DNA from 3 places in the Pantoea sp. USHLN298 genome. Region 3 is predicted to be linked to each of the others. Evidence: predicted binding sites of a transcription regulator. Region 3 holds the regulator's gene; each other region holds the start of a gene.

Region 1 (10,049 bases), on a different contig from region 3:
TGGAACAGCGTCAGCGAAATCCCGGCTTTTTCACAGGTTTTGATCAGCGCATCCTGCGCCTGATATTGCGCCCAGCTGGCCGCCATTACGCCGGCATCTTTCGCAGAGTCAGAATAGCCAATCATCACCATCTGTTTGCCCTGAATAAAGCCGCGATACCAGTCAATGCTCAGCAGCTGGCTCATCACATCATTGGCATTGTTCAGGTCATCGAGCGTTTCAAACAAGGGCGCTACCGGCATGGCGTAGGTGATGCCCGCCTCTTTCAGCAGCAGATGAACCGCCAGTACGTCAGACGGCGTTTTCGCCATCGAGATAACGTACGCTGCGATAGAGCCCTGCGGTGCTTCAGCCGCAACGCGGCAGGTTTCCAGCACTTCGCGCGTCTCATCGCTGGGTTCCCAGCTGCGTGGCAGCAGCGGACGTTTTGAGTTCAGTTCGCGGATCAGGAAGGCCTGTTTGTCAGCTTCCGACCAGCTTTCATAATCGCCAAGGCCAAGATAGCGGGTCACTTCCGCAATCGCTTCGGTATGACGGGTGCTCTCCTGGCGCAGGTCGATACGCACCAGCGGTACGCCAAAGCACTTCACGCGGCGCAGCGTATCAAGCAGCTGGCCGTTGGCGATGATGCTCATACCGCACTGTTGCAGCGACTGATAAATGGCATACAGCGGGTCCCACAACTGGTCGTTCGAGACCAGCAGGTCCGCCGGACGTGGCAGACGTTCGCCTTTCAGCCGACGCTCAAGGAACGCCTGGGTAGTCAGCAGCTGGCTGCGCAGACGTTTCAGGATCACCCGATAAGGTTCGAGCGCTTCCGGATCGCCGCTCAGTTCGCGCACTTCATCGCTGCACTCGGACATCGACAGCTCGGAAATCAGCACGCCAATATCGCGCAGGAACAGATCGGCGGCTTTCCAGCGGCTCAGCTGCATCGCGTGGCGGGTAATCGCCGCCGTGACGTTGGGGTTGCCATCGCGATCGCCGCCCATCCAGGAGGTGAACTGCACCGGCACGAAATCAACCGGTAATTTCATCCCGAACGCCTCTTCCACCTGCTCGTTCAGCTCGCGCAGAAAGGCGGGTACGCCTTCCCATAAGCTGTTCTCGACCACCGCAAAGCCCCATTTGGCTTCATCGATCGGCGTCGGGCGATATTTGCGGATCTCGTCGGTGTGCCAGGCCTGCGCCACCAGCTGGCGCAGACGGCGCATAATCTGGTTACGCTCGTAGTCGGAAATGTCGCTGTGATCGAGCTGTTTCAGACAGCTGTTCACTTCTACCAGTTTGTGAATCAGCGTGCGGCGGGTGATTTCGGTCGGGTGCGCGGTCAGCACCAGCTCCAGCGACAGCGACTCAATCGCCTCGCGGATAGCGCTTTCGCTGATGTCACTCTGCTGCTTCAGGGTCTCAAAGGTCTTTTTCAGCAGTTCGGGATGATTGGCGCCTTCACCGCTGTGCGAAATGGTCTGGTACTGCTCAGCCACGTTGGTGAGGTTAAGGAACTGGCTAAACGCGCGGGCTACCGGCAATAACTCATCATTGGAGAGGTTTTGCAGCGTATTAAGCAGTTCCTTACGATGAGTGTCATTACCTGCACGGGATGACTTGGATAGCTTACGGATGGTTTCCACCCGGTCGAGGATGTTCTCACCCAGCGCATCCTTAATCGTATCCCCGAGCAGTTTGCCGAGCATACTGACATTACTTCGCATTGCGGAATATTGTTCGTTCATTGGACCCTGACACCCTTATCGTCTTGAAAAACTTCTACACCCGACCCTTTTCAGGCAGCAGAAAAAGCAGCAACTTTATCTTCCCGGTCATCTACGGGGAATGTGCTCAGTTGCCGCCTGCCTGCAATCTGAAAATATCTGGATAGTCACCCGGTGGGCATAACATCGTCTTTTATCTAGCCACGTAATGCTGCGTACGTCAAATGAGTTAAAGTGGGGCGAACGTGTGGCTAACTGTCCGAAATTCATGGAATTTATCAGGAGCGGAGCGGGATAAGTTATTCTTATTGTTAAATGCCGCAGAATGACAGGGCATTTTACCGTTATCGCAGTGAAATGCCCCATTTATTGTTAATCAGTGACAAAAATGCTGCACAACCTGACTGATAAGCGCCCGTGTCGGCTTAATAAATGCGGTATCAATAAATTCGTCTGGCTGATGTGCCTGATTAATAGAGCCTGGCCCCAGTACCAGCGTCGGGCAGAGCTGCTGAATAAACGGTGCTTCGGTGCAGTAGTTCACCACTTCGGTTGGCGTGCCCAGCAGTTTTTCCACCACGCTGACCAGTTCATGGTTCGCCGGACATTCATAACCCGGAATAGGCGGATGCAGCTCGGCGACCGTTACACGACCAGGCCAGCGCGCGCTGACCGGCGCCAGTGCCTCGTTCAGCAGCCCATCCAGATCGCTGAGCGATAAGCCCGGCAAAGGTCGGATATCCATATGCAGTTCACAGCAGGCGCAGATACGGTTAGCCGCATCGCCGCCGTGGATATGCCCGAAGTTCATGGTGGGATAGGGAATCGCGAAGCCGTCGTGGTGGTAACGCTCCTGCAGCGTATGGCGCAGCTGCATCAGATGGGTGATCGATTCATGCATCAGTTCAATGGCGTTAACGCCGCGCGCCGGATCGCTGGAGTGGCCCGACTTGCCTTCAATGCGGATCACGTTCGACAGGTGCCCTTTGTGCGCCCGAACCGGCTTGAGTGAGGTCGGCTCGCCAATGATGGCGCAGTCCGGACGCAGCTGGGTCGATTCAGAAAAATATTTCGCGCCGGCCATGGTGGTTTCTTCATCGGCGGTGGCAAGGATATAGAGCGGTTTGCTCAGCGTCGTCACATCCACATCGCGCAGCGTGTCGAGAATAAAGGCGAAGAAGCCTTTCATGTCTGCTGTGCCCAGCCCGTAGAGCTTGTTGTCGTGTTCGGTCAGGGTGAATGGATCGCGGGTCCAGCGACCATCGTCGAACGGAACGGTATCCGTATGACCGGCTAACAGCAGGCCGCCTGCGCCGCTGCCGGTTCGGGCCAGCATATTAAATTTATTGCGGGTACCGGGAACCGGCTGCACTTCAACGCTGAAGCCGAGGTCACGAAACCAGCCAGCCAGCAAATTGATTAAAGTTTCATTACTCTGGTCCAGTGCGGCATCGGTTGCGCTGATCGACGGTGTGGCGATCAACTGGCGGTAGAGTTCGATAAAAGGCGGTAATTTTGTCTTCACTGTTGACGGTCCTTGAGTTAGGATGTATCAATATTCATGCATTAATAGTGAATAAAAATACATTAACGTCGTCTGCATGTGAACCAGAAATCGCTGCAAACGGCATTGTGGGCAACGGGGCAAGGCCGCGACCCGGAACGTGTGACTGTAAAAAGGGTTACAGCCTGATGTTGAATACGCTGATCGTGGGTGCCAGTGGTTACGCTGGCGTAGAGCTCGCCACCTTCCTGAATCGCCATCCAGATATCAACATAACCGCTTTAGCGGTTTCGGCGCAAAGTCCTGATGCGGGTAAGCGCTTGTCCGATCTGCATCCTCAGCTGAAAGGTGTGGTGGATCTCCCGCTGCAGCCGCTGAGCCATGCGTCGGAATGGGCAGATAAAGTGGATGTGGTATTCCTGGCTACGGCCCATGAAGTCAGCCACGATCTGGCTCCGGAATTTCTCAAGGCCGGTTGTGTGGTCTTTGACCTGTCCGGCGCCTTCCGCGTCAATGATCCTGCGTTTTATACCCGCTTCTACGGCTTCACCCATCAGCATGGCGACTGGCTGGATAAAGCGGTGTATGGCCTGGCAGAATATCAGCATCAGCAGATCAAACAGGCGCAGCTGGTGGCGGTACCGGGTTGTTACCCGACCGCGGCTCAGCTGGCACTGAAACCGCTGGTGGATGCCGGGCTGCTAAACGAGGCACAGTGGCCGGTGATCAACGCCACCAGCGGCGTGAGTGGCGCAGGGCGTAAAGCCAGCGTCGGCACCAGCTTCTGCGAAGTCAGCCTGCACCCTTACGGCTTGTTCAATCATCGTCATCACCCGGAAATCGTCGCCCATCTCGGCACGCCGGTGATTTTCACGCCGCATCTGGGCAACTTCCCGCGCGGCATTCTGGCGACCATTACCTGCCGGTTAAATCCGGGCGTGAGCCGCGAGGATGTGGCGGCAGTATTCCAGCGCGCCTACCACGATAAGCCTCTGGTCCGGCTCTACGAGCAGGGTGTGCCGGCACTGAAAGCGGTGGTCGGTCTGCCATATTGCGATATCGGTTTTGAGCTACAGGGCGAGCACCTGATCGTGGTGGCAGCCGAAGATAACCTGCTGAAAGGCGCCGCATCGCAGGCCGTACAGTGTCTGAATATTCGCTTCGGCTTCCCGGAAACCACGTCACTGACTTAACGGACGAGTAAACCATGACCAATCCATTGATTATCAAGCTGGGCGGTGTGCTGTTAGACAGCGAAGAAGCGCTGGCCCGTCTGTTTGATGCGCTGCTGACCTACCGCAGCGCCCATCAGCGCCCGCTGATTATTGTCCACGGTGGCGGTTGCCTGGTGGATGAACTGATGAAAAAGCTGGCGTTGCCGGTGAAGAAAAAGAATGGCCTGCGCGTCACACCGGCCGATCAGATCGACATTATTACCGGTGCGCTGGCGGGAACCGCCAATAAAACGCTGCTGGCGTGGGCGAAAAAAACCGGCATCAACGCGGTGGGGCTCTGTCTGGGCGATGCCGGCATGGTCAACGTTACCCCGTTTGATGAAGAACTGGGCCACGTAGGTCACGCCATGCCGGGTAATCCGGCGCTGATGAACACGCTGCTGGCGGCGGGCTATATGCCGGTGGTCAGTTCTATCGGTATCACCGATGATGGCGAACTGATGAACGTCAACGCTGACCAGGCGGCGACGGCGCTGGCTTCCACTCTTGGCGCGGATTTAGTCCTGCTCTCCGACGTCAGCGGTATCCTCGACGGCAAAGGCCAGCGTATCGAAGAGATGACCGCCGACAAAGCGGAACAACTGATTACCCAGGGCATCATTACCGATGGCATGATTGTGAAGGTCCACGCTGCGCTGGATGCGGCGCGTACGCTGGGCCGACCGGTGGATATCGCCAGCTGGCGTCATGCCGAGCGGCTGCCTGACCTGTTTAACGGCGTGCCGATTGGCACCCGGATTCTCGCTTAACGACTCTGATTCAAGGATTACGAAATGCAAACGCAAGGCATCAAAAAAATCGTTCTGGCTTACTCCGGTGGTCTTGATACGTCGGCCATCATTCCATGGCTGAAAGAGAACTACGGCGGCTGTGAGGTGGTGGCGTTTGTGGCCGATATCGGTCAGGAGCGCAGCGATCTGGAAGGCGTAGAGAAGAAAGCGCTGCAGTCTGGTGCTTCTGAGTGCCACGTGGTTGATCTGCGTGAAGAGTTCATCAGCGATTACGTTTATCCGGTCCTGCAGACCGGCGCATTATACGAAGGCACCTACCTGCTGGGCACCTCAATGGCGCGTCCTATCATCGCGAAAGCGCAGGTTGAACTGGCGCTGAAAGTGGGCGCGGATGCACTGTGTCATGGCGCAACCGGTAAAGGTAACGACCAGGTGCGTTTCGAAACCACCTACACCGCGCTGGCTCCGCAGCTGAAAGTGGTCGCGCCGTGGCGTGAATGGAACCTGCGTTCGCGTGAAGCGCTGCTGGATTACCTGAAAGAGCGCAACATCCCGACCACCGCGTCGCTGGAAAAAATCTACAGCCGTGATGAAAACGCCTGGCACATCTCCACCGAAGGCGGCGTGCTGGAAAGTCCGGCCAATGCTCCGAATAAAGATTGCTGGGTCTGGACCGTCGATCCTTTAGAGGCGCCGGATCAGCCAGAAGAAGTGACGGTGACCGTTGAGAAAGGTCGGGTCGTGGCCGTGAACGGCGAAAAACTGAGCCCGTTCCAGTGTCTGGAAAAACTCAATGTAATCGGCGCGAAGCATGGTGTGGGTCGGATCGATATCGTCGAAAACCGTCTGGTCGGCATCAAATCCCGTGGCTGTTATGAAACCCCAGGCGGCACCATCATGGTTAACGCGCTGCGTGCGGTTGAGCAGCTGGTACTGGATCGCGATAGCTTTAAATGGCGTGAACAGCTGGGTCAGGAAATGTCTTACGTGGTCTACGACGGTCGCTGGTTCGCACCGCTGCGTAAGTCAATTCAGGCGGCGGCAGAATCACTGGCCGAAGAGGTGAATGGCGAAGTGGTCCTGCAGCTCTACAAGGGTCAGGCAACGGCGACGCAGAAGCGTTCACCTAACAGCCTCTACTCGGAAGAGTTCGCGACCTTTGGCGAAGACGAAGTCTACGACCACCGTCACGCTGGCGGCTTTATCCGTCTGTTCTCACTCTCTTCGCGCATCCGCGCCCTGAACGAGCAGAAGAAGTAATCTTCAGGCGAGGTGCGCCTCGCCTCACCGTTTGAGCTCAGGGGCGGCATTTATGCCGCCCTTTGTTTAATGATTTAAAGGAGTTTCCCATGGCACTTTGGGGTGGACGGTTTACCCAGGCAGCAGATCAACGTTTCAAACAGTTCAACGATTCGCTGCGCTTCGATTACCGCCTGGCGGAGCAGGACATCATTGGCTCGGTCGCCTGGTCCAAAGCGCTGGTGACGGTCAATGTCCTGACACAGGATGAACAGCAGCAGCTGGAAGCGGCACTGAATGACTTGCTGGCCTCGGTGCGCGCCAATCCTGAGCAGATTTTGCAGAGCGACGCCGAAGATATCCATAGCTGGGTTGAAGGTCAGCTGATCGACAAAGTGGGATCGCTGGGAAAAAAACTGCATACCGGACGTAGCCGTAACGATCAGGTCGCCACCGATCTGAAGCTGTGGTGCAAAATGCAGGTCGAGGCGCTGCTGGGCGCCACGCGTGAGCTACAGCAGGCGCTGGTAGTGACCGCTGAAGCTAACCAGGATGCGGTGATGCCGGGCTACACGCACTTGCAGCGGGCGCAGCCGGTGACATTTGCGCACTGGTGCCTGGCCTATGTGGAAATGCTGGCGCGGGATGAAAGTCGCCTGCAGGATACCCTGAAACGGCTGGACGTCAGCCCACTGGGCTGTGGCGCGCTGGCCGGTACGGCGTATGAAATTGATCGTCAGCAACTGGCGGGCTGGCTGGGCTTTGCTTCCGCCACGCGCAACAGTCTAGATACCGTATCAGACCGCGACCATGTGCTGGAACTGCTCTCTGACGCTGCGATCGGCATGGTCCATCTGTCGCGCTTCGCCGAAGATATGATCTTCTTCAACACCGGTGAAGCGGGCTTTATCGAACTGTCCGATAAGGTGACCTCCGGTTCATCGCTGATGCCACAGAAGAAAAATCCGGATGCGCTGGAGCTGATCCGCGGCAAGTGCGGCCGGGTACAGGGCGCACTGACCGGCATGATGATGACGCTGAAAGGCCTGCCGCTGGCTTACAACAAGGATATGCAGGAAGACAAAGAGGGATTATTCGACGCGCTCGATACCTGGCTCGACTGCCTGCATATGTCGGTGCTGGTGCTGGATGGCCTGCAGGTGAAGCGTCCGCGTTGTCAGGAAGCCGCCGAGCAGGGTTACGCCAACTCTACTGAACTGGCAGATTATCTGGTCGCTAAAGGGGTGCCGTTCCGTGAAGCGCACCACATTGTCGGCGAAGTGGTGGTCGAGGCCATCAGGCAGGGCGTGGCACTGGAAGCCCTGTCGCTGGCGCAGTTACAGCCGTTCAGCGCGGTGATTGAAGAGGATGTCTATCCGATTCTGGCGCTGCAATCCTGCCTGGATAAGCGTAATGCGCAGGGCGGCGTATCGCCTCAGCAGGTTGCATTTGCTATTGCGGAAGCGAAGCAGCGTCTGTTCTAAAAAAAGGGCTGGCAAAGCCTGCGCTTTGCCAGCCTCTGTCGCCCTGAACTCCCTTCCTTCCCGGCCTGGTCTGAGCCTTTATCCCTTAACTTCCGGCTGTAGATTATAATTATTCTCAGTGCAGGGTTTCAGACAGTGAATTAGCAGAAAATCCATATTCTTTTATTTGCCTGCCACATCTCCATTTTATTTGTCAATGCAATAGTTTGTGCATTTATGGCCTTTTTACTATTTCTTAAGAAAATAAATGGCGTTATTTTACAACCACACCGACAGGTGTTTTTTTAAGATCTTTTTGAGCCAGGAGGGCTTATGCGTGAATTAACAATTAACGAGACTTTATCTGTTTCTGGTGCTGCAACAGCTAATGACGTTGCATTTTTTATCGGCGATCATCTGGCTAGCTCAATTATTGGTGGCGTTGCCGCTACAGTCGCCGGTGCTTCCATTGGCTATCTGCACGGTGGGGATGCCATGGGCTGGCTGGGGCTGGGTGTCATTGGTCAACTGGTTGGTGCGGTGAGTGGTGCGATAATTGGCGGAGTCGGCGGCGTGATTGGCGGCGCACTGGTTTCTCTGTCGTATAGTCTGCCATTAGCGAACCAATTGGCACAGACGATTATTGCGGGTGACATCGTATAATCATCAGTATTCAAAAAAGCAAAACGTTATTTTTATGAACTAATAAGCAGGCAATATATTATGCGTCAATTAAAAGATTCTGAACTGAAATCCGTTTCCGGTGCTTATAGCGATAACATCCTGGCTAATATTGCAGAAGGTACCGTGTGTGCAATTGGTGGCGCTGTACTTGGGGCGTGGACAATGGCAATTTTAGGTGGTCGTGGTGCAAGTTCCAAAGATGTTATCGGCATCGGCGGCGGTATTACCGCCGTAATCGGCATGTTTGGTGGAGCGTTAACCGGTGCTGTGGCGGGTGCTTTTTATGGCCCTTATATTGGTTACGACGCTGGTCTGGTTATGGCGGAAGGTTTGCTGCTGGATATCATGAAAGGTCTGCCGGGAGCCTAACTCTCTGACATTCGCTGCCGCTCAGGTTTAACCGGCAGGCAAAAAAAGCGGGCATGTTCCATGCCCGCTAAATTTCTCTCTCCGTACTTCTGCTCCTCCGTCTCTTCCAGACGCCACCACCTCACAGCCGCCGTAGTTCTCTTTCAGCCATGGAATGATGGCCGACGTATCAAGACCACCGGAGTAAGCCAGAACGATTTTTTTGATGCCTTGCGTTTGCATTTCGTAATCCTTGAATCAGAGTCGTTAAGCGAGAATCCGGGTGCCAATCGGCACGCCGTTAAACAGGTCAGGCAGCCGCTCGGCATGACGCCAGCTGGCGATATCCACCGGTCGGCCCAGCGTACGCGCCGCATCCAGCGCAGCGTGGACCTTCACAATCATGCCGTCGGTAATGATGCCCTGGGTAATCAGTTGTTCCGCATTGTCGGCGGTCATCTCTTCGATACGCTGTCCTTTGCCGTCGAGGATACCGCTGACGTCGGAGAGCAGGACTAAATCCGCTCCAGGAGGGGAGGCCAGCGCCGTCGCCGCCTGGTCAGCGTTGACGTTCATCAGTGTGATACCTCGCCCGGCCACCTGCCTGAGCCGGTGCTGGATAGTCTGCAGATGATGCGTCCACGTTGTCATGAGGCCTCGGACAGGGTTACGCCAATCCTGCCAGGCTGGCTGATGATCGGGTCGCTAAAGAGGAGCCGTTCCGCGAAGTGCAGCACATTGTCGGAAAAGTGGCGGCAGAAGCCTTCAGGCAGGGCGTGGTACTGGAAGCCTTGTCTCTGGCGCAGTTACAGCCGTTCAGCGCGGCGATTGAAGAGGATCTCTATCCGATTCGGGCGCCGTAATCCTGTCTGGATAAGCGTAATGCGCAGGGCGGCGTATCGCCTCAGCAGGTGGCGATTGCGGAAGCGAAGCAAAGAGTGGGCTAAGCGAATAATAGACAGACGGATTTGCTGGCAAAGCAAACGCTTTGCCAGCTTTATTTCTTTGTTCGAAAAGCGTGTGAGGGCTTAAGCAGAAGGCGTGACGCTTGGGGGGACTGTCAGGGATAGCGCCTCACACTGGTCGGGCTTATTATTTTGACAGCAAGCTTTCGGTTCGCCCTGCGAATG
Region 2 (10,049 bases), on a different contig from region 3:
GGCGCTCAGCCAGCTGCTGACCCTGTTCACCACCCCGGTTATTTATCTGTGGCTTGATCGTCTGAGCCGTGCCACTCAACGTCAATGGCGCCGACTGCGCCATGCGGAATCCTGATTGATGAAACCCGTTATCCCGCTTGTTCTGATGCTGCTGCTGAGCGGCTGTACTGTTGGTCCCGACTACCAGCGCCCCGCGATGGCGATGCCGGTTCACTATAAAGAGGCCAAAGGCTGGCAGCCCGCGACGCCGCTGGATCAGCAGAACAAAGGCGAATGGTGGGCGGTCTATCACGACGCCACCCTGAGCGGGTTGCTTAGCCAGGTGAGCATCTCGAACCAGAACGTCGCGAATTATGCGGCGCAGTACCGTCAGGCGCAGGCGCTGGCGAGTGAGTCACGCGCCGCGCTGTTTCCGTCACTGGGCTATGACAGCAGCGTGACGCGCAGCGGCAGCCACGCCACCACCGGCAGCAGCCGCACCACCAGCAGCAGCCATCAGGCGGAACTCAGCGCCAGCTGGGAGCTGGATCTGTGGGGCAAACTGCGGCGGACGCTGGAAGAGAACCGCGCCAGCGCAGCGGCCAGCGCCGCAGAACTGGCTAATATCACCCTGAGCGCGCAGTCTGAACTGGCGCAGGACTATTTCCAGCTGCGCTTTATGGACCAGAAAATTGCGCTCTATCAGCAGAGCGTGGCGGCCTATCAGCGCTACCTGAAGGTGATCAATAACCAGTATCAGGCTGGCACCGCGTCACTCGCCACCCAGGCGCAGGCGCAGATGCAGCTGGAGAGTGCCAGCGCCTCGGCGCAGGATTACCAGTGGCAGCGCGCTCAGCTGGAGCACGCCATCGCGCTGCTGGTCGGCAAAGCGCCCGCCGACTTCAGCCTGCCCGCCGCGCCGCTGAATGCCACTCTGCCCGCCATACCTGCCAGCCTGCCGGGGCAGCTGTTGCAGCGCCGTCCCGATATCGCCTATGCCGAACGTAACATGGCAGCGGCAAACGCTGCGGTGGGCGTGGCGGTGGCCGGTTACTATCCCGATCTCACTCTGAGCGCCAGCGGCGGCGTCAGTGCATCGGCGCTGCATTCGCTGTTCGCATTGCCGAACCGCGTCTGGTCGCTGGGGCCGGAGTTGAGCGGCACGCTGCTCGACTTTGGTGCCACCTCAGCGCAGGTCGATCAGGCACGCGCCAGCTGGGATGCCAGCGTTGCCAGCTATCGTCAGACGGTATTAGCCGCGTTGCAGGAGGTGGAAGATCAACTGGTGGAACTCAATACCCTGCAGGGCGAGATAGCGGCCCAGCAGCGCGCAGCCGTGGCGGCGCAGACCTCGGCGCGGGTGACGCGCAATCAGTATCAGGCCGGGATGATCGACTACCTCGATGTGGCAACCACCGAAAACAGCAGCCTGAGCGAACAACAGAGTTTACTGACGCTGCAAAGCACCCAGTGGGTCAGCAGCGTGGCGCTGATTGCCGCGCTGGGCGGCGGCTGGCAGGCACCCTGAGCGTAGTGGATAATTCTGTTGTCGAACTGCGTCAAATCCTGCATCGTGAGGGGCTATTTTTCACGATGCTAAGGAGCGGGCATGGTATTCACACTATTGCGTCTGGTATTCCGCCTGTTATGGCGGGTCGAACTGCGCGGCGACGTCGCCGAACTGCATAAGCAGAAGGTACTGATCACGCCGAACCATATGTCGTTTCTCGACGGCATATTGCTGGCGCTATTTTTGCCGATTAAGCCGGTCTACGCGGTCTATTCGACCATCAGCGAAAGCTGGTTTATGCGGCTGGTTAAACCCTTTATCGACTATGTGCCGCTCGATCCCACCAAGCCGATGGCGCTGAAACAGCTGGTGCGGCTGATCGACAGCGGCCGTCCGGTGGTGATCTTCCCGGAGGGACGGATCACCGTCACCGGATCGCTGATGAAAATCTACAGCGGCGCCGGTTTCGTCGCGGCGCGATCTGGCGCGAACGTGGTGCCAATGCGGATAGAAGGGGCGGAGTTCACGCCGTTTGGCCGGCTGGCGGGCGTATTCAAACGCCGTCTGTTTCCGCGCATCACTCTCAGCATTCTGCCCGCGACCCGCATCCCGATGCCGGAAGCGAAACGGGCGCGCGATCGCCGGCTGCTGGCGGGCGAACATCTGCATCATGTGATGATGGAAGCGCGCATGGCGGTGCGCCCGCGTGAAACTTTGTTTGATGCTTTTCTCGCGGCCCGTTCACGCTACGGTGCCTTTAAGCGCTGCATTGAAGATGTCAATTTCAAGCCCGACAGCTACAACGGCCTGCTGAAAAAATCGCTCGGCGTGGGCCGCATCCTCGAACGTTACAGCCAGCCGCGCGAAGTGGTCGGTCTGCTGCTGCCCAACACTACCGTCACGGCGGCGGCAATTCTCGGCGCATCACTGCGCGGACGGGTTCCGGCGATGCTGAACTACACCGCGGGCGTCAACGGTATGCGGGCGGCACTGACCGCGGCGCAGATCAAAACGGTCTTCACGTCGCGGCAGTTCCTCGACAAAGGCAACCTATGGCATCTGCCGCAGGGGCTCGATGATGTGCAGTGGATCTATCTGGAAGATCTGAAAGATACCGTTACCAGTAAGGACAAACTGTGGATCGTCGCCCATCTGCTGATGCCGCATCGCGCCCAGCTGCCGCAGCAGCCGGAAGATGCGGCAATGGTGCTGTTCACCTCGGGCTCGGAAGGCCATCCCAAAGGGGTGGTGCATTCGCATAAAAGCCTGCTGGCGAATGTCGAACAGATCCGCACCATCGCTGACTTCACCCCGCGTGACCGCTTTATGTCGGCGCTGCCGCTGTTCCACGCCTTTGGTCTGACCGTTGGCCTGTTTACGCCGCTGATGACCGGCGCGCAGGTGTTCCTCTATCCCAGCCCGCTGCACTACCGCATCGTGCCGGAGCTGGTCTACGACCGAAACTGCACCGTGCTGTTTGGCACCTCAACCTTCCTCGGTAACTACGCGCGCTTTGCCGCGCCCTATGATTTTGCCCGTCTGCGCTACGTGGTGGCCGGGGCTGAGAAGCTGCAGGAAAACACCCGCCAGATCTACATGGAAAAATATGGTATTCGCATCCTCGAAGGCTACGGCGTAACCGAATGCGCGCCGGTGGTGGCGATTAACGTGCCGATGGCGGCGAAGGCGCACACCGTTGGACGCATTCTGCCGGGGATGGATTCGCGACTGATGTCAGTGCCGGGCATTGAGCAGGGCGGACGGCTGCAGCTGCGCGGCCCGAACGTGATGAAAGGCTATCTGCGGGTCGAGAATCCCGGCGTGCTGGAAGTGCCGGTCGCCGATGATGGCGAAGGCAATCAGGAAGCGGGCTGGTATGACACCGGCGATATCGTCAGCTTTGATGAGGCAGGCTTCTGCCAGATTCAGGGACGCGCCAAACGCTTCGCCAAGATCGCTGGCGAGATGGTGTCGCTGGAGATCGTTGAGCAGATCGCCCTGAAAGCGTCGCCGGACAAGCAGCATGCCGCCTCACTGCGGCCGGATGGTCAGCGCGGCGAAGCGCTGGTGCTGTTCACCACCGACGGCGAACTGGCGCGTGACGGCCTGCAAAAAGCCGCCCGTGAGCTGGGCGCGCCGGAGCTGGCGCTGCCGCGCGATATCCGGGTGATGAAACAGCTGCCGCAGCTCGGCAGCGGTAAACCCGATTACGTCACGCTGAAAAAGCTGGCGGAAGAGGAGCAGGCATGAGCCTTGATCGTAATGCGCCGCTGATGTCACGCGGCATGATCGCCGTGATTATCGCCCAGTTCTTTTCGGCCTTCGGCGATAACGCGCTGCTGTTTGCCACGCTGGCCGTGCTGAAAAGCCAGTTCTATCCCGACTGGAGCCAGCCGGTGTTGCAGATGCTGTTTGTCGCCACCTACATTCTGCTGGCGCCGTTTGTCGGGCAGATGGCCGACAGCATGGCGAAAGGGCGGGTGATGATGATCGCCAACAGCCTGAAGCTGCTGGGCGCACTGGCGATCTGTTTCGGCTTCAACCCGTTCCTCGGCTATACCCTGGTGGGGATAGGTGCTGCGGCCTACTCACCGGCCAAATATGGCATCCTCGGTGAAATCACCCACGGCGAAAAGCTGGTGAAAGCCAACGGGCTGATGGAAGGGTCGACCATCGCCGCGATCCTGCTCGGCTCAGTAGCGGGCGGGATGCTGGCGGACTGGCATCTGCTGGCGGCGCTCGGCATCTGCGCGGTCACCTACGGCGTCGCGGTTATCGCGAACCTGTTTATCCCGAAACTGCAGGCGGCGCGTCCGGGGCAAAGCTGGCAGATCGCCGCCATGCTGCGCAGTTTCTTCCGGGCGGCGGCGGTGCTCTGGCATGATGCCGAAACGCGTTTCTCGCTGCTGGGCACCAGCCTGTTCTGGGGCGCGGGCGTGACGCTGCGTTTCCTGCTGGTACTCTGGGTGCCGGTGGCGCTGGGCATTCATGACAACACCACGCCAACCACCCTCAATGCGATGGTGGCGATGGGTATCGTGCTGGGTGCGGCGGCAGCGGCGAAGCTGGTGACGCTGGAAACGGTGCGTCGCTGTATGCCGGCCGGGGTGCTGATTGGCGTAATGGTGGTGGTCTTCTCACTGCAGCATTCGCTGCTGAATGCCTATTTGCTGCTGATGGTAATTGGCGCGCTGGGGGGCTTCTTTGTGGTGCCGCTGAATGCGCTGTTGCAGGCGCGCGGTAAAGAGAGCGTCGGCTCGGGCAATGCGATTGCGGTGCAGAATCTCGGTGAGAACAGCGCGATGCTGCTGATGCTGGGGTTCTATACGCTGGCGATTAAAGCCGGTGCGCCTGCGGTCGCTACCGGCATCGGGTTTGGCGTGCTGTTTGCGCTGGCCATCGCCCTGCTGTGGCTGTGGCGACCGGCTAAACGCTAAGGCTGGCCGCCTCGCTGCCAGCGTCAGGCAGCGAGGCGGCTACGCATCCGTCGTGACTCAGCGACGAACGGCAATCGCCTCAATTTCAATCTTCACATCTTTTGGCAGGCGCGCCACTTCAACGCAGGAACGGGCCGGGAATGCCGCCTGATGCTCGGTGAAGAATGCCTCATAGGCTGCATTCACCGTGGCGAAATCGTTCAGATCCTTAACGAATACCGTGGTTTTCACGATATCGCCGACCTTCAGGCCAGCCGCTTCCACGATCGCCTTCACGTTTTCCAGCGACTGACGCGCCTGGGCGGTCACGTCATCGGCGACCATGCCGGTGGCCGGATCGACCGGGATCTGACCGGAGGTGATGATCATGCTGCCGAGATCGACACCCTGAACATAGGGGCCGATGGCGGCAGGGGCTTTTTCAGTACTGATTTCACGAGACATTATTGCTCCTTGAATAAGGCAGTAGGGCGGTGAGCCCGCCGGTGCTGACCATTATAGGGTCGGCCGGAACGATTACCAGTGACCCAACACCACATGGCGCGCGAACTCTTTTTCACAATATTTGCACTTCAGATGAACATCATCGGCGCGCTGCTTCACCGCAAAACTGGAGAAGACCGGTTCGCTGCGGCTGATGCAGTTGCTGTTCGGGCAGGTCAGCACCCGCTCAACGTGCTCCGGCAGCGTCGGGGCGATCTTCGCCACCACTTCGTAATCGTCGATGCGGTTGACCGTAGCATGGGGCGCATAGACCGCCAGCTGGTTGACCTGGTCGTCGGTCAGAAAGGTGTTTTCAATCTTGATCAGATCTTTGCGGCCCATCTCGCCTGACGGCAGATTCAGGCCGATGGTGATGCGCTGATCGGTCTCGGTCAGACGGAACAGGGAGAGCAGTTTGAATCCGACCAGGGCCGGGATATGGTCGATTACCGTGCCGCGCTTGATCGCTTCGACCTGCAATTTGTTGTCGTGTGTCATCTGAGGATCTCCTTACAGGGCGGGTTCGCTGTTTAATACCAGCGCCAGCAGAGCCTGACGCGCGTAGATGCCGTTTCCGGCCTGCTGGAAGTACCAGGCGTAGGGGGTTTTATCGACATCGGTGGTGATTTCGTCGATGCGCGGCAGCGGATGCAGCACCTTCATGTTGTCACGCGCCGTCGCCAGATCGGCGGCCCGCAGAATGAACTGCGCTTTGACGTTGGCATACTCCGACGGATCGAGCCGCTCTTTCTGTACCCGCGTCATGTAGAGGATATCGAGCTGCGGCATCACCTCTTCAAAGCTGTCATGCCGTGACCAGGCGATGTTTTTCTCATCCAGCATATCGGTGATGTAAGCCGGCATCGCCAGCGCATCGGGGGCGATAAAGAAGAAGCGGTTGCCATCAAACTTCGCCAGCGCCTGTGTCAGGGAGTGCACGGTGCGGCCATATTTCAGGTCGCCGACCATCGCCACATTGAGCTGGTTCAGGCGACTCTGGGTCTCCTGAATGGTGAAGAGATCGAGCAGCGTCTGGGTCGGATGCTGGTTGGCTCCGTCACCGGCGTTGAGAATCGGGATGCCGCCAGAGAACTCCGTCGCCAGCCGCGCCGCGCCCTCCTGCGGATGACGCATCACAATCGCATCAACATAGGTGCTGATCACGGAGATGGTATCGGCCAGGGTTTCGCCTTTCTTGCCCAGCGAGGTATTGCTGCCGTCGGCAAAACCCACAACCGATGCGCCGAGACGATGAATCGCCGTCTCAAACGACAACCGGGTACGGGTCGAGGCTTCAAAAAAGCAGCTGGCGATCACGTTATGCTTCAGCAGCTCCGGCTGCGGGTGCGCTTTGAGCTGTGCAGCGGTATGCAGCACCAGTTCCAGCTCATCACGGCTGAGGTCGTTGATCGAAATAATGTGCTTGCGATATAGCGGGTTAGCCATAGCTTTCTCCTCTGCGCGGCCGGATTGCGGACAAAAAAAAGCCCCTGATTAAGGGGCTTTTTTAAGATCGGGTCGATGACCGAAAGAAACAGCGGCGCCGCCTGTGGTCAGGCGTGATTGAGCGTCAAATTGTCCGCTGCGCTGTAGCATATTTCCTCCGGCAAATTGTGGCGCATTATACCCATTCGCTGCCGGGCAGCAAGGGAAAATCGTGCGCGAGGAAACCGTTTGCGCTGGCCCTGAAGCAGGGCGATTGGGCTGCCGTGCCTGGCTGGTACAGGCAGACGCCGGGAATCTGCATCAGCGTTGACCCAGCGTCGCCACCATCACCGCTTTGATGGTGTGCATCCGGTTTTCCGCCTGATCGAACACGATGCTGTGCGGGGACTCAAATACCTCATTGCTCACTTCCATGCCGTTCGGCAGATCGTACTGTTCCGCCATCTGCCGGCCCAGCGTGGTCTGATCGTCATGGAAAGCGGGCAGACAGTGCAGGAATTTCACCTGCGGATTGCCGGTGAGATCGAGCATCGCCCGGTTAACCTGATAGTCACGCAGCAGGGCGATACGCTCTTCCCACACCGCTTTGGCTTCGCCCATCGACACCCAGACGTCGGTGTAGATAAAGTCTGCACCTTTGACGCCGTCAGCAATGTTATCGGTGAGGGTGATTTTGCCGCCGGTCTGCTGTACCACGTCGCGACACTGCTCCACCAGCTGCGCCTCTGGCCAGCAGCTCTGCGGTGCCACCAGACGCAGATCCAGCCCGACCAGCGCCGCCGCTTCCAGCATGGTGTTGCCCATGTTATTGCGGGCATCGCCGACGTAAACCAGCGTCATCTGGCTGAGCGTTTTGCCTGGCAGATGCTCCTGCATGGTCAGCAGATCGGCCAGCAGCTGTGTCGGATGAAACTCCGTGGTCAGTCCATTCCACACCGGCACGCCAGCGTGCTCCGCCAGGGTTTCCACCAGCTCCTGGCCGTAACCGCGATACTGGATACCGTCATACATCCGGCCCAGTACCCGCGCGGTGTCGCGCATCGACTCTTTATGCCCGATCTGGCTGCCGCTCGGACCGAGATAAGTAACGTTAGCACCCTGATCGTAAGCGGCAACTTCGAAAGAGCATCGGGTACGGGTCGAGTCTTTTTCGAAGATGAGCGCGATGTTTTTGCCTTTCAGGGTCGGGACTTCACTGCCACTTTTTTTCGCGCGTTTTAATTCCGCAGCAAGGGTAAGCAGGTGATTAATTTCGGCCGGGGTAAAATCCAGTAGCCTGAGGAAATGGCGCTGATACAGCTGACTCATACAACACTCCGGTAACCATAAAAATGAATTAAAATTCAATCTAACCGTATGAATATGCATTTTCAACCCCGACGAGAATAAACTTTTCGTTTTGTGTAGTGGCGCGACAGGCAGTGTGGGAAAATAATTGTTTATTGCCGAACTCAGAGAGGACATCGTTATGGCATATGAAGCATTATTGGAAGAGCAGCGTGAAGAGACGCGCCTGATCATTGAAGAGCTGCTGGAGGATGGCAGCGATCCCGATGCGCTTTATACCATCGAGCATCATCTCTCGTGCAACAACTTCGATTCACTGGAGAAGGCCGCAGTTGACGCCTTCAAGCTGGGTTATGAAGTGACCGAGCCGGAAGAGCTGGAGCTGGAAGATGGGACGACCGTGATGTGCGTTGACATCATCAGTGAATCGGCGCTGAAGCCAGAGCTGATTGATGTGCAGGTTGAGCAACTGGTGAACCTGATCGGTAAATACAATGTCGACTACGACGGCTGGGGCACCTACTTTGAAGACCCGGACGCCGAAGATGAAGATGACGAAGACGCCATCGACGATGAAGATGATAATGGCATTCGCCACTAAGTCGCGCAGGGCGGGGAATTCTCCGCCTCTCTTCTTTTCCAGCCCTGTTTTAACACCATGAACTACGCACCCTTACTTGAACCCATTTATCAGTTTCTGCACTGCCGCACGCCACAAGCCTGGATTGATGAGGCGCGTAAACCGGAAAATCTGACCCTGCTGTTAACCGACCATCTGGTATGCGAACTGAAAGCCGCGCAGACCGCGGTCTGGCTGATCCGTAAATATGTGGCTGACAAACCCAGCGGTGAGGCGATCCTCGGCTGGCTGAAACCGTACGAAGATTTTATCTTCCGCGAAGATGGCGACAGCGTCTTTATCAATGCCCATAAAAATCTCACCAAACGCATCATCGTCCGCAATGAACTGCCGTGGGCGGATGAGCTGGTGGAAAAGATGGTGCTGCTGATTAAAGAAGAGCTGCATCACTTCTATCAGGTATGGGAAATTATGCAGTCGCGCGGATTGGTCTATCAGAAGATCACCTCCAGCCGCTATGCGAAGTCCCTGCTGCGTGAAGTGACAACCCATGAGCCGGAGACGCTGGTGGATAAGCTGATTTGCGGTGCTTACATTGAAGCGCGCTCCTGCGAGCGGTTTGCGGCGCTGGCGCCGTGGCTGGATGGCGAGCTGGAGAAGTTTTATATCTCACTGCTGCGCTCAGAAGCGCGCCACTATCAGGACTATTTAACCCTGGCGGCGCAGATCTCAGCGAAAGATATCGCGCCACGGGTACGGGCGATTGGCGAAACCGAAGCGCGATTGATCAGCGAGCCGGACGGCGAATTACGTTTTCACAGTGGCGTACCGGCCTTCTGAACCGCAGCGTTACAGCTAAAGAGACTGGGCTGACGGTGCAGTGGCCCGCATCGGCTACAGGTTTTTCAGCATCCGCACTTCACAGTCAACGTGACCGGTACAGCCCATGGCGCTGTCGATATGCTCAAAGCCCAGCGATTCATACAGCTTAATCGCTCTGGTCAGGCTGGCCGTGGTTTCGAGGTAGCAGCGACGAAAACCGTGCTGACGGGCATGATCCAGCGCCCGCAGCGCCAGCTCGCGCGCCAGTCCCTGACCGCGTACCGCAGGCAGGAAATACATCTTCTGCAGTTCGCAGATATCGGGCGCGCTGCAGGCCAGTGGCGCTACGCCGCCGCCGCCGACCACCTTGCCGTCAGCCTCAATAATCCAGTAGGCGCTCTGTTCGGCGCTGTACAACTCAAACAGGTGGTCAAGTTGCGGATCGGATACGGTGTATCCCTTATCCGCCGTCAGGCCGAACTCCGCTGAAACGTCGCGGATTACC
Region 3 (10,049 bases):
TCAATAATGCGATCGCGTTCCGGATCCAGTCCGGTCATCTCAAGATCAATCCAGATCAGATTCTGTTCATTTCCAGTAGCCATGCTGTTTCCTGCGGTTGCTGTAGTCGTCATTCAGGATGAATAAGGTGTATCATAGACGTTTTGCCCAGCCGGGCGAAATCTGGCTAACACTGTGAGGGTGAGTGAGCAAAAATAAACTGTCGAAGGGCCAACAACGTCGCGTAAGCGCTAACCACGATCGCCGTCTCAACCAGCGCAGAGAGCGTCCGGAAGCGGATGATAATCTGTTTGGTGAAGCTGCAGATGGGGTCGTTGTCAGCCGTTTTGGCATGCACGCCGATGTCGAGGACAGCGCAGGCGTCGCCCACCGCTGCAATATTCGTCGTACTATTCGTTCGCTGGTGACCGGCGACCGCGTGCTGTGGCGTCCGGCGCTGAGCGGCGGCAAAGGTATTGTCGAAGCGGTGCATGAACGCACCAGCGTATTAACCCGTCCCGACTTTTACGATGGCGTCAAACCGATCGCCGCCAATATCGATCAGATCATTATCGTGTCGGCCATTCTGCCCGAACTGTCGCTGAACATCATCGACCGCTATCTGGTTGCCAGTGAAACGCTGGATATTGAGCCGCTGCTGGTCCTGAACAAAACCGATCTGCTGGATGAGAAGGCGCGCGCCTTTGTCGATCGGCAGATGGATATTTATCGTGAGATTGGTTACCGGGTCGTCATGGTCTCCAGCCGGGCGAAAAACGGTCTGGATGAGCTGGAAGCTGCATTAACCGATCGCGTTAGCATCTTCGCCGGCCAGTCTGGCGTTGGTAAATCGAGCCTGCTGAATGCCCTGCTCGGCCTCGATAAAGAGGAACAGGTGGCCATTCTGACCAATGAAGTCTCTGATAACTCCGGTCTCGGTCAGCACACCACCACCGCCTCGCGGTTGTATCACTTCCCACACGGCGGCGATGTGATCGATTCGCCCGGCGTGCGCGAGTTTGGCTTATGGCATCTTGAACCGGAACAAATCACCCGCGGATTTGTCGAATTTCGTGCCTACCTCGGCGATTGCAAGTTTCGTGACTGTAAGCACGGCAGCGATCCCGGCTGTGCAATCCGCGAAGCGGTAGAGCAGGGAAAAATCAACGTTTCCCGTTTCGATAACTACCACCGCATTCTGGAAAGCATGGCGCAGGTAAAAACGCGTAAAAACTTCCCTGACGGTGAAGGTTAACGGGTATAACCGCGTCCTGAACGCAGATTTTCATCCGGCGCGCGGTGCTGCCCGCTGCGGCGGGTTACCCGGTCCCGATGCTGCGCGCCAATTGGCCAGAGGCCCGGCGATTCGCCGCGTGGCATAAATCGGCTATAGTCGCCATCTGACCGGGGCGCTGCTACAATCCGCTCCCTTTTTTATCAACGTCATGAAAATAGCCAGGAGGCTAAGGTGTTTGATCGTTTGAAACTCGGCTTGAATCATATTCTCCCGAAGAAATGGCTGACTGAACTCGCCGGTTGGGGCGCCAGTCGCCGCGGTGGTTGGTTGACCAAACTGGTCATTGACATCTTTGTCTGGTTTTACAAAGTCGACATGGCGGAAGCGCGCAAGCCGGACACCGCCAGTTATCGCACCTTTAACGACTTCTTTGTCCGTCCGTTAAAAGACGATGCGCGTCCGGTGGATGCTGACGCCAACCTGATCGCCCTGCCCGCTGATGGCGCAATCAGCCAGCTCGGCCACATCGAGGGTGACCAGATCTTCCAGGCGAAAGGTCATCACTACACGCTTGAAGCCCTGCTGGCGGGAAATGAGCAGATGGCGGCCCGCTTTGTTCACGGTGAATTTGTTACGACCTATCTGGCACCGCGCGACTATCACCGCGTTCATATGCCGTGCAACGGTATCCTGCGTGAGATGATCTACGTGCCGGGCGATCTCTACTCAGTTAACCCGCTGACCGCGCGCAACATCCCTAACCTGTTTGCCCGCAATGAGCGTGTTATCTGCTATTTCGAGACGGATATCGGTCCAATGGTGCAGATTCTGGTCGGCGCCACCATCGTCGGCAGCATCGAAACGGTGTGGGCCGGTACTATAACCCCGCCGCGTGAAGGCGTGATTAAACGCTGGCACTATCCGGCAGCGGATGATGAAGGTGCGGTGGTGCTGCTGAAAGGTCAGGAAATGGGTCGCTTTAAGCTGGGCTCTACCGTGATTAACCTGTTCGCACCGGGCCGGGTCAAACTGGCTGAAAGCCTTGAAGCTGAAAGTAAAACCCGTCTGGGTCAACCGCTGGCGATTGCCCTGCCGGTGGCGACAGACGTTTCCGACGTCATCGTCGACTAAGTGAGTGTCACCTGTGCGTTCGATTCTCCTCCTGCTGCTGAGCCTGTGGCTCAGCAGCTCGGCCTTTGCGGCCAGCCTGCCTGACGCGAACCAGCTAAAACAGCAGCTGGAAGAAGTCAAAGCCGCCAAAAGTTCACCCGCCCAGGCAGAACAGATCCAGTCCATTGAAGCCGCGTTAAATTTCCTCTCTGAACGTGATGACTCGCTGGAGCGTGCCGCCCAGTATCAGCAGGTCATTGATGATTTCCCGCGTCTGGCTCGCGAGTTACGTCAACAGATCGCTGCGATGGGCGACAGCGCAAAGACCGTGCGCAGCAACATGAGCAGCGCGGAACTGGATCAGGAGATTCTGCAGGTCAGCAGCCAGCTGCTGGAAGAGGGTCGTCAGGCGCAGCAGGAGCAGGATCGCGCACGTGAGATCAGCGACTCCCTGTCGCAGCTGCCACAACAGCAGACCGAAGCCCGCCGCGCCATGACCGAAAGTGAACGACGTTTGCAGGCGGCCAGCAACAGCGCCTCGCCGCAGGGCCAGCTGCAACTGGCGGCGCGTCAGGCGGAAAATGCCGCCAATAAAGCGCGCGTCGATGAGCTGGAGCTGGCGCAGCTCTCCGCCAATAATCGTCAGGAACTGGCGCGGATGCGGGCCGAAGCGCACCAGCGCAAAGCCGCTCAGCTGGATAACTATCTGCAGGCGCTGCGTAATCAGCTCAACGATCAGCGCCAGCGTGAAGCCGAACTGGCGCTGGCACGCACCGAGCAACTGGCGGAAAACAGTGGCGATCTGCCACCGGCAATCAGCGATCAGTTCCGCGTTAACCGCGATCTCTCCGTTGCCCTGAATCAGCAGGCGCAGCGGATGGATCTGGTAGCGTCGCAGCAGCGGCTGGCAACCAATCAAATTATTCAGGTACGTCAGGCGCTCTCAACCCTGCGCGAGCAGTCACAGTGGCTCGGCGCCTCTAATTTACTGGGGGAAGCGCTACGGGCCCAGGTGGCGCGTCTGCCGGAGATGCCCAAATCTCAGCAGATTGATAACGAGATGGCGCAGCTGCGGGTTCAGCGACTCCATTATGAAGATTTGCTGGATCGTCAGGAGGCGCTACGCAAGGGCCATCAGGCGGATGGACAGCCCTTTACCAGCGAGCAGAAGCGAATCCTTGATGCCCAGTTGCGGACCCAGCGCGAACTGCTTAATTCCCTGATCTCCGGCTGCGACACCCTGATCCTGGAGATCACCAAGCTGAAGGTCGGCAACACGCAGTTGCAGGATGCGCTGACCGAAGTAAAAGATGCCACCCACCGTTATCTGTTCTGGACCGCCGACGTCAGCCCGATCGGCCTGAGTTACCCGCTGGATCTGGCTAAGGATCTATCACGCCTGCTGTCGCTGGATACACTGGGTCAGCTCGGCAAAGCGATGGCAATGATGTTTACCAGCCGCAACACCGTGCTGCCGATCATTGGCGCCCTGCTGCTGGTCGGTTTCAGCATCAGTTCGCGTCGTCACTTCAACGCCTTCCTTGAACGCTCCGCCAGCAAAGTCGGCAAGGTCACTCAGGACCGCTTCCGGCTCACCATTCGTACCGTATTCTGGTCGATACTGGTGGCGCTGCCGCTGCCGGTGTTGTGGGGCACGCTGGGTTATGGTCTGCAGAACGCCTGGCCCTACCCGATTGCCGTCGCCATCGGCGATGGTATTACCGCCACGCTGCCGCTGCTGTGGGCCTTTATGATCAGCGCCGCCTTTGCCCGCTCCAACGGCCTGTTCATCGTCCATTTCCGCTGGCCGCAGAACCGCGTGGCGCGCGCTATGCGCTACTACTCGCTGAGCATCGGTCTGATTGTGCCGCTGATCATGCTGTTAATCGCCTTTGGTAATCTGGAAGATCGTCAGTTCTCTTCGTCACTGGGACGCCTCTGTTTCATTCTGATTTGTGGCGCGATCAGCATCGTTACCGTCAGCCTGAAACGCGCCGGGATTCCGCTCTATCTGGATAAAGAGGGCAACGGCGACAACATGATCAACCGTATGCTGTGGAACCTGATGATCGCGATGCCGCTGATGGCGGCGCTCGCCTCGGCAATCGGTTATCTGGCGACGGCGCAGGCCTTGCTGGCCCGGCTGGAAACCTCGGTTGCCATCTGGTTCCTGCTGCTGGTGATCTATCACATTATCCGCCGCTGGATGCTGATTCAGCGGCGCCGTCTTGGCTTTGACCGCGCCCGTCAGCGCCGCGCTGATATGCTGGCGAACCGGGCGCGCAGTGAAGAAGAGAAAGAACAAGGCGCACAGAATACCGACGCGATTGAGATTGAAGAGCCGGTTATCGATCTTGACGCTATCAGTGCGCAGTCGCTGCGGCTGGTGCGCTCAATTCTGACGCTGATTGCGCTGGTTTCGGTGATTGTGCTGTGGTCGGAAATTCACTCCGCTTTTGGCTTCCTGGAGAATATTCCGCTGTGGGACGTCAACACCTCGGTGCAGGGCGTGGAGTCTATCCAGCCGATTACCCTGGGTTCGGTGCTGATCGCCATTCTGGTGTTTATTATCACCACCCAGCTGGTGCGCAATATGCCCGCTCTGCTGGAACTGGCGCTGCTGCAGCACCTTAATCTGACGCCCGGTACCGGCTATGCCATCACCACGCTGACCAAATACCTGCTGTTGCTGATTGGCGGATTGATTGGTTTCTCGCTGATCGGTATTGAGTGGTCGAAATTACAGTGGCTGGTGGCCGCACTCGGTGTCGGGCTCGGTTTTGGCTTGCAGGAAATTTTTGCCAACTTTATCTCGGGTCTGATCATTCTGTTTGAAAAACCGATCCGCATTGGCGACACGGTCACGATTCGCGACCTGACCGGCAGCATTACCCGCATCAATACCCGCGCCACCACGATCACTGACTGGGACCGCAAAGAGATTATTGTGCCGAACAAAGCCTTTATCACCGAGCAGTTCGTTAACTGGTCGCTGTCCGATTCGGTGACGCGTGTGGTGCTGACCATTCCTGCACCGGCGAAAGTCAGCAGCGAACAGGTGACAACCATCCTGAAACAGGCGGCTGAACGTTGCAGCTATGTGCTGGATACGCCGCCACCTGAAGTTTTCCTGGTCGATTTACAGCAGGGCATTCAGCTGTTTGAACTGCGTGTACATGCGGCTGAGATGGGGCATCGTATGCCGCTGCGTCATGAGCTGCATCAGCTGATCCTCAGCGGATTTGAGCAGCACGGTATCGAGATGCCGTTCCCGCCGTTCCAGATGCGGATGGAGATGCTGGGCAAGAAGCTGCCAGCCAGCAACGGTACGCCCGCGGCACGCGCTTATAAATCTGGCGGCCTGTAAACGACAACGCCCGGCTAAGCCGGGCGTTGTTGGGTCAGGGCGATGATTTACTGCTTCACAAATTCTTCGCCCTGGGCGATATCTTTCTTCAGCGTATCCAGCATCCCGGTCAGCGCCTGCTGTTCGAAAGCACTCAGCGTGCCAATCGGCTGACGCTCGGCAATGCCGTTTTTACCCAGCAGCAGCGGCTGAGAGAAGAAACGCGCATATTCGCCATCCCCTTCTACATAAGCACACTCCACCACATTGGCCTCACCGTTAAGCGCACGCACCAGCGATAAACCGAAACGCGCGGCAGCCTGGCCCATCGACAGCGTGGCAGAACCGCCACCCGCTTTGGCTTCAACCACTTCCGTCCCGGCGTTCTGGATGCGTTTGGTGAGATCCGCCACTTCCTGTTCGCTGAAGCTGACGCCTGGCACCTGCGACAGCAGAGGCAGAATGGTCACACCGGAATGACCGCCGATAACCGGTACCTCAACCTCGCCAGGTTGCTTACCTTTTAACGCGGCCACAAAGGTATTGGCGCGGATGATATCCAGCGTGGTGACGCCAAACAGGCGGTTTTTGTCGTAGACGCCATGTTTTTTCAGCACCTCCGCCGCAATCGCCACCGTGGTATTGACCGGGTTAGTGATCACCCCGATTAAGGCTTTGGGTGCCGTCGTCGCCACCTGATCAATCAGATTGCGCACAATGCCGGCATTCACGTTGAACAGGTCGGCGCGATCCATACCAGGCTTACGCGCTACACCAGCAGAGATCAGTACCACATCGGCACCCTGCAAGGCGGGCGTGGCGTCTTCTCCACTAAATCCCTTGATAGCGACCGCCGTCGGAATATGGCTGAGATCGACGGCAACACCCGGCGTCACCGGTGCGATGTCATACAGTGAAAGTTCTGAACCTGCAGGAAGCTGGGTTTTGAGCAGAAGTGCGAGCGCCTGGCCTATGCCGCCAGCGGCACCGAGAACGGCAACTTTCATTCTTAACTCCTTATTAAGGTGGGGCAGAGATGGGCCGAAATTCTATCTGTGTCAGACCTTAATCAACTGCTCAGGCGATGATAAATATCCGCTGTTAATTCTACGTGTTTTCACACTTAATCGCCGGATTCAAAAGTTACTTATCATCTTCATACCTGAATGACCGACAACTGTGCCGTCGTCAGACAGAGAACGGCTACGTGCGTTTTCTGTTACTACACCACCAATAATATAACAACTTTGCAACCTTCGCCTTCCAGCGCTGTGACAGGGGTTTTGGTATGAGACGATTTCTTTGCTATTATCGCCGCCCGCTAGCCGCCCGAACCCTGTTCATCAATCAACCGATTGCATAAAAATGCATTTAAATGCATAATCACCACTCTGCCGCGGGCGGCTGCGCGGTTATTCCCTCTATTTATTGGTAACCTATGCGAAACCCATCGAAACAAGACGATCTGATCAAGGCTTTCAAGGCCTTATTAAAAGAAGAAAAATTCAGTTCCCAGGGCGAAATCGTTCAGGCGCTCCAGGATGAAGGCTTCGAGAACATCAACCAGTCAAAGGTTTCTCGTATGCTGACCAAATTTGGCGCGGTACGCACCCGCAATGCCAAAATGGAGATGGTTTATTGCTTGCCTGCCGAACTTGGCGTGCCGACCACCACCAGCCCGTTAAAAAACCTGGTTCTGGACATCGATTACAACGATGCGCTGGTGGTGATTCATACCAGCCCGGGCGCCGCACAGCTGATTGCGCGCCTGCTCGACTCGCTGGGCAAATCAGAAGGCATCCTGGGCACCATCGCCGGGGATGACACCATTTTTATCACCCGCGCACGCGACTTCACGGTTAAGCAACTGCACGGTGCCATTCTTAACCTGTTTGAACAGGAACTCTGATAGCGGACCTGTTGACTGAGCATAATCGTGCCGGTCAACAGCCTGTTTTGCCCGCGCCTGCCACTTCTCCTGCCCTGTCCTGATTAAAATCAGTGCGTTAGCGTCATGCTTTGGTCGTTTTCTCTCGTCTGAATAATGGTCATACCTTTTGGTCTGCTTAACCTTTCGCGCTATTTTACACTGCTTTACATCACGACACTGGCGACATTACCCAGATCTGAATCAAAGTCCAGGCTGATCGACCACCTCTTTTCGCACAAAAAGATAAAGTGATTTATCCCGCTGTTTTTGCAGCAAAAAGGGCTGAAAAGGTCATTTTTCAGCCGGTTTTTATAACGCTGGGTTATTAAAAGTAGCCATAAGGATAAAGAATCACAAAAAAACATTATTAGCGGAGTATTAATTTCTTCCGTTATTAGTTCTATACTTCTTTTCGTGATGCAAATCACACCAACTAAAAAGATAAAAATTGACGACGAGGAAAAATACATGAACGTAAAAACTACCATCGCTACGCTGAGCATTCTCTCTGCTCTTTCTTTTGGTGCTGTGGCAGCAGAATCTGTCACCGCAGCGCAGGCACAGGATCTGCAACCCGCAGGTACCGTCAGCGTCAGTGGCGTTGCAGGCTCACCGATGGAAATTAACCAGCAGCTGAGTGATAAAGCCGATCAGCAGGGCGCAAAAGCCTATCGCGTGATCGAGGCGTACAACAACGGCAACTATCACGCCACTGCCCGTTTGTACAACTAAGCCCAGCGTCATCAGATATCGCCCCGAACCCTCTTTTTGACGCGCGGTTATGCGCCTCGGTGGGTTCAGGCAAACAATTTCAGGAGAGTTAATCATGAAAAAGACATTCGCTATTGCCGTACTGAGTCTGGCTTCCGTGTTCTCAATGGGTGCCAGCGCAGCCAGCCTGGTATCGAATCAGCAGGCACAGAGCCAGAATCTGCAACCGATGAACCAGACTATCAGCGTCAGCGGCCGTGACGGCGATCAGACCAATATCCGTCAGGTTCTGTCTGAGAAAGCCGATGCGCAGGGTGCCAGCCACTATCGCATCATCGAAAACAACCAGGATGACACCTACCACGTCACCGCTGAGCTGTATAAATAATTAACCGTCACGTCGCCCTGAACGGCGCCGGACCCGTATCGACGACCCGCTTCTTTCTTTTCACCGCAGGTTGTTGAACGTAATGAGGAGACGAACAATGAAAATCAAAACAACCATCGCTACAGTCAGCCTGCTTTCCGTTATGGCGTTCGGCGCTTCTGCCGCACAGCTGGTAACCGGTGAACAGACACAAAACCTGCAGCCTGCGGGAACCGTCACCATCAGTGGTACAGCGGGGGCACCGATGGATTATCGTGCGGAGCTTTCTCAGAAAGCCGATGAGCAGGGTGCCAGCGCCTATAAAGTGATTGAGGCCCGTACCGGCGATAACTATCACTTCACCGCTCAGCTCTATAAGTAATTCCTCGTCAGATTTATGACGAACCCTTTGGCCCCGCTCGCCGGGGCCCTTTTTCATCTGACGTTAAAGTGCAGCTGACCTTCCAGCTCCTCTTCTGCTTCATCAAACAGCAAAATCAGCGCACCATAGCGTCGTCGCTGCCCTTTCCCCAGATTTACAAACTCAATCTCCAGCGGCATCGGCAACAGATCGCCGGTCACCACATCCCATAGTCCATCCAGATCGCAGATCCGCCGCTCTTCCAGCGCAAACCGCTCGCTGAACTGGCGAAAAAAATGTGCCTGATCGACTATCTCATTGAAATCAAAACGCTCGGTTTTCATGCTGACGGCTCCCATCCTCCGTCTGCGGGCGACCCGCGCCGCCCGTTCCTGACCGCTAGCCCAAACCGCCGAGATGCAGCGCTTTGATCTCCAGATACTCTTCCATACCCAGCACCGAACCTTCGCGCCCCAGTCCCGACTCTTTCACGCCACCAAACGGCGCGACTTCCGTCGACACGGCGCATTCGTTTATCCCGATCATGCCGCTTTCCAGCGCGGCAGAGACGCGGAACACCCGCTGCAGGTTCTGGGTGTAGAAATAAGCCGCCAGACCAAAGGGCGTATCGTTGGCGCGGCGGATCACCTCTGCCTCATCATCGAACCGGAAGCAGGCGGCGACCGGACCAAAGGTCTCTTCCTGTGCCAGCTGCATTCCTTCGTGCGCCTCGGTAATCACCGTCGGTTGCCAGAAGTTGCCACCCAGCGCATGACGCTCGCCGCCAGCCAGCAGTTTGCCGCCTTTGGCGACCGCATCCTTAACGTGCTGTTCCACCTTTTCCAGCGCAGAGGCCTCAATCAGCGGCCCGACAATCACTCCCTCTTCCATGCCGTTACCCACTTTGAGCTTACTGACTTCGTCTGCCAGCTGGCGGGTAAAGCGGTCATAGATAGCGCTGTGAATGTAGAAGCGGTTCACGCTGACACAGACCTGACCCGCATTACG

The links. Region 3 encodes ArgR, which controls arginine synthesis, uptake and breakdown. Its sites were predicted from a motif close to ANTGAATAAAAATACANT; they were not measured.
Region 1: a site for ArgR is predicted at 3,287-3,304, ahead of argC (N-acetyl-gamma-glutamyl-phosphate reductase). Genes of this name have one in related genera too.
Region 2: a site for ArgR is predicted at 8,186-8,203, ahead of argF (ornithine carbamoyltransferase). Genes of this name have one in related genera too.

Annotation. Positions count from the first base shown of each region.
Region 1 is NZ_JBBCRO010000010.1:101,335-111,383, forward strand. It holds gene ppc (phosphoenolpyruvate carboxylase) at 1-1,736, opposite strand, end outside; gene argE (acetylornithine deacetylase) at 2,092-3,240, opposite strand; gene argC (N-acetyl-gamma-glutamyl-phosphate reductase) at 3,408-4,412, shown strand; gene argB (acetylglutamate kinase) at 4,427-5,203, shown strand; gene WFK59_RS21575 (argininosuccinate synthase) at 5,228-6,445, shown strand; gene argH (argininosuccinate lyase) at 6,535-7,908, shown strand; gene WFK59_RS21585 (colicin V synthesis protein) at 8,221-8,550, shown strand; gene WFK59_RS21590 (hypothetical protein) at 8,611-8,940, shown strand; partial or broken gene WFK59_RS21595 (argininosuccinate synthase domain-containing protein) at 9,028-9,162, opposite strand; partial or broken gene WFK59_RS21600 (amino acid kinase family protein) at 9,187-9,498, opposite strand; partial or broken gene WFK59_RS21605 (argininosuccinate lyase) at 9,517-9,866, shown strand.
Region 2 is NZ_JBBCRO010000004.1:322,208-332,256, reverse strand. It holds gene WFK59_RS12495 (multidrug efflux RND transporter permease subunit) at 1-115, shown strand, start outside; gene WFK59_RS12490 (efflux transporter outer membrane subunit) at 119-1,507, shown strand; gene aas (bifunctional acyl-ACP--phospholipid O-acyltransferase/long-chain-fatty-acid--ACP ligase) at 1,589-3,739, shown strand; gene lplT (lysophospholipid transporter LplT) at 3,736-4,926, shown strand; gene ridA (2-iminobutanoate/2-iminopropanoate deaminase) at 4,984-5,370, opposite strand; gene pyrI (aspartate carbamoyltransferase regulatory subunit) at 5,443-5,907, opposite strand; gene pyrB (aspartate carbamoyltransferase) at 5,920-6,855, opposite strand; gene argF (ornithine carbamoyltransferase) at 7,156-8,163, opposite strand; gene rraB (ribonuclease E inhibitor RraB) at 8,324-8,743, shown strand; gene miaE (tRNA isopentenyl-2-thiomethyl-A-37 hydroxylase MiaE) at 8,801-9,562, shown strand; gene WFK59_RS12445 (GNAT family N-acetyltransferase) at 9,617-10,049, opposite strand, start outside.
Region 3 is NZ_JBBCRO010000006.1:413,498-423,546, forward strand. It holds gene orn (oligoribonuclease) at 1-83, opposite strand, end outside; gene rsgA (small ribosomal subunit biogenesis GTPase RsgA) at 185-1,234, shown strand; gene asd (archaetidylserine decarboxylase) at 1,448-2,347, shown strand; gene mscM (miniconductance mechanosensitive channel MscM) at 2,361-5,693, shown strand; gene mdh (malate dehydrogenase) at 5,741-6,679, opposite strand; gene argR (transcriptional regulator ArgR) at 7,111-7,581, shown strand; gene yhcN (peroxide/acid stress response protein YhcN) at 8,071-8,334, shown strand; gene WFK59_RS17705 (YdgH/BhsA/McbA-like domain containing protein) at 8,429-8,701, shown strand; gene yhcN (peroxide/acid stress response protein YhcN) at 8,799-9,062, shown strand; gene WFK59_RS17715 (barstar family protein) at 9,116-9,385, opposite strand; gene WFK59_RS17720 (NAD-dependent succinate-semialdehyde dehydrogenase) at 9,441-10,049, opposite strand, start outside.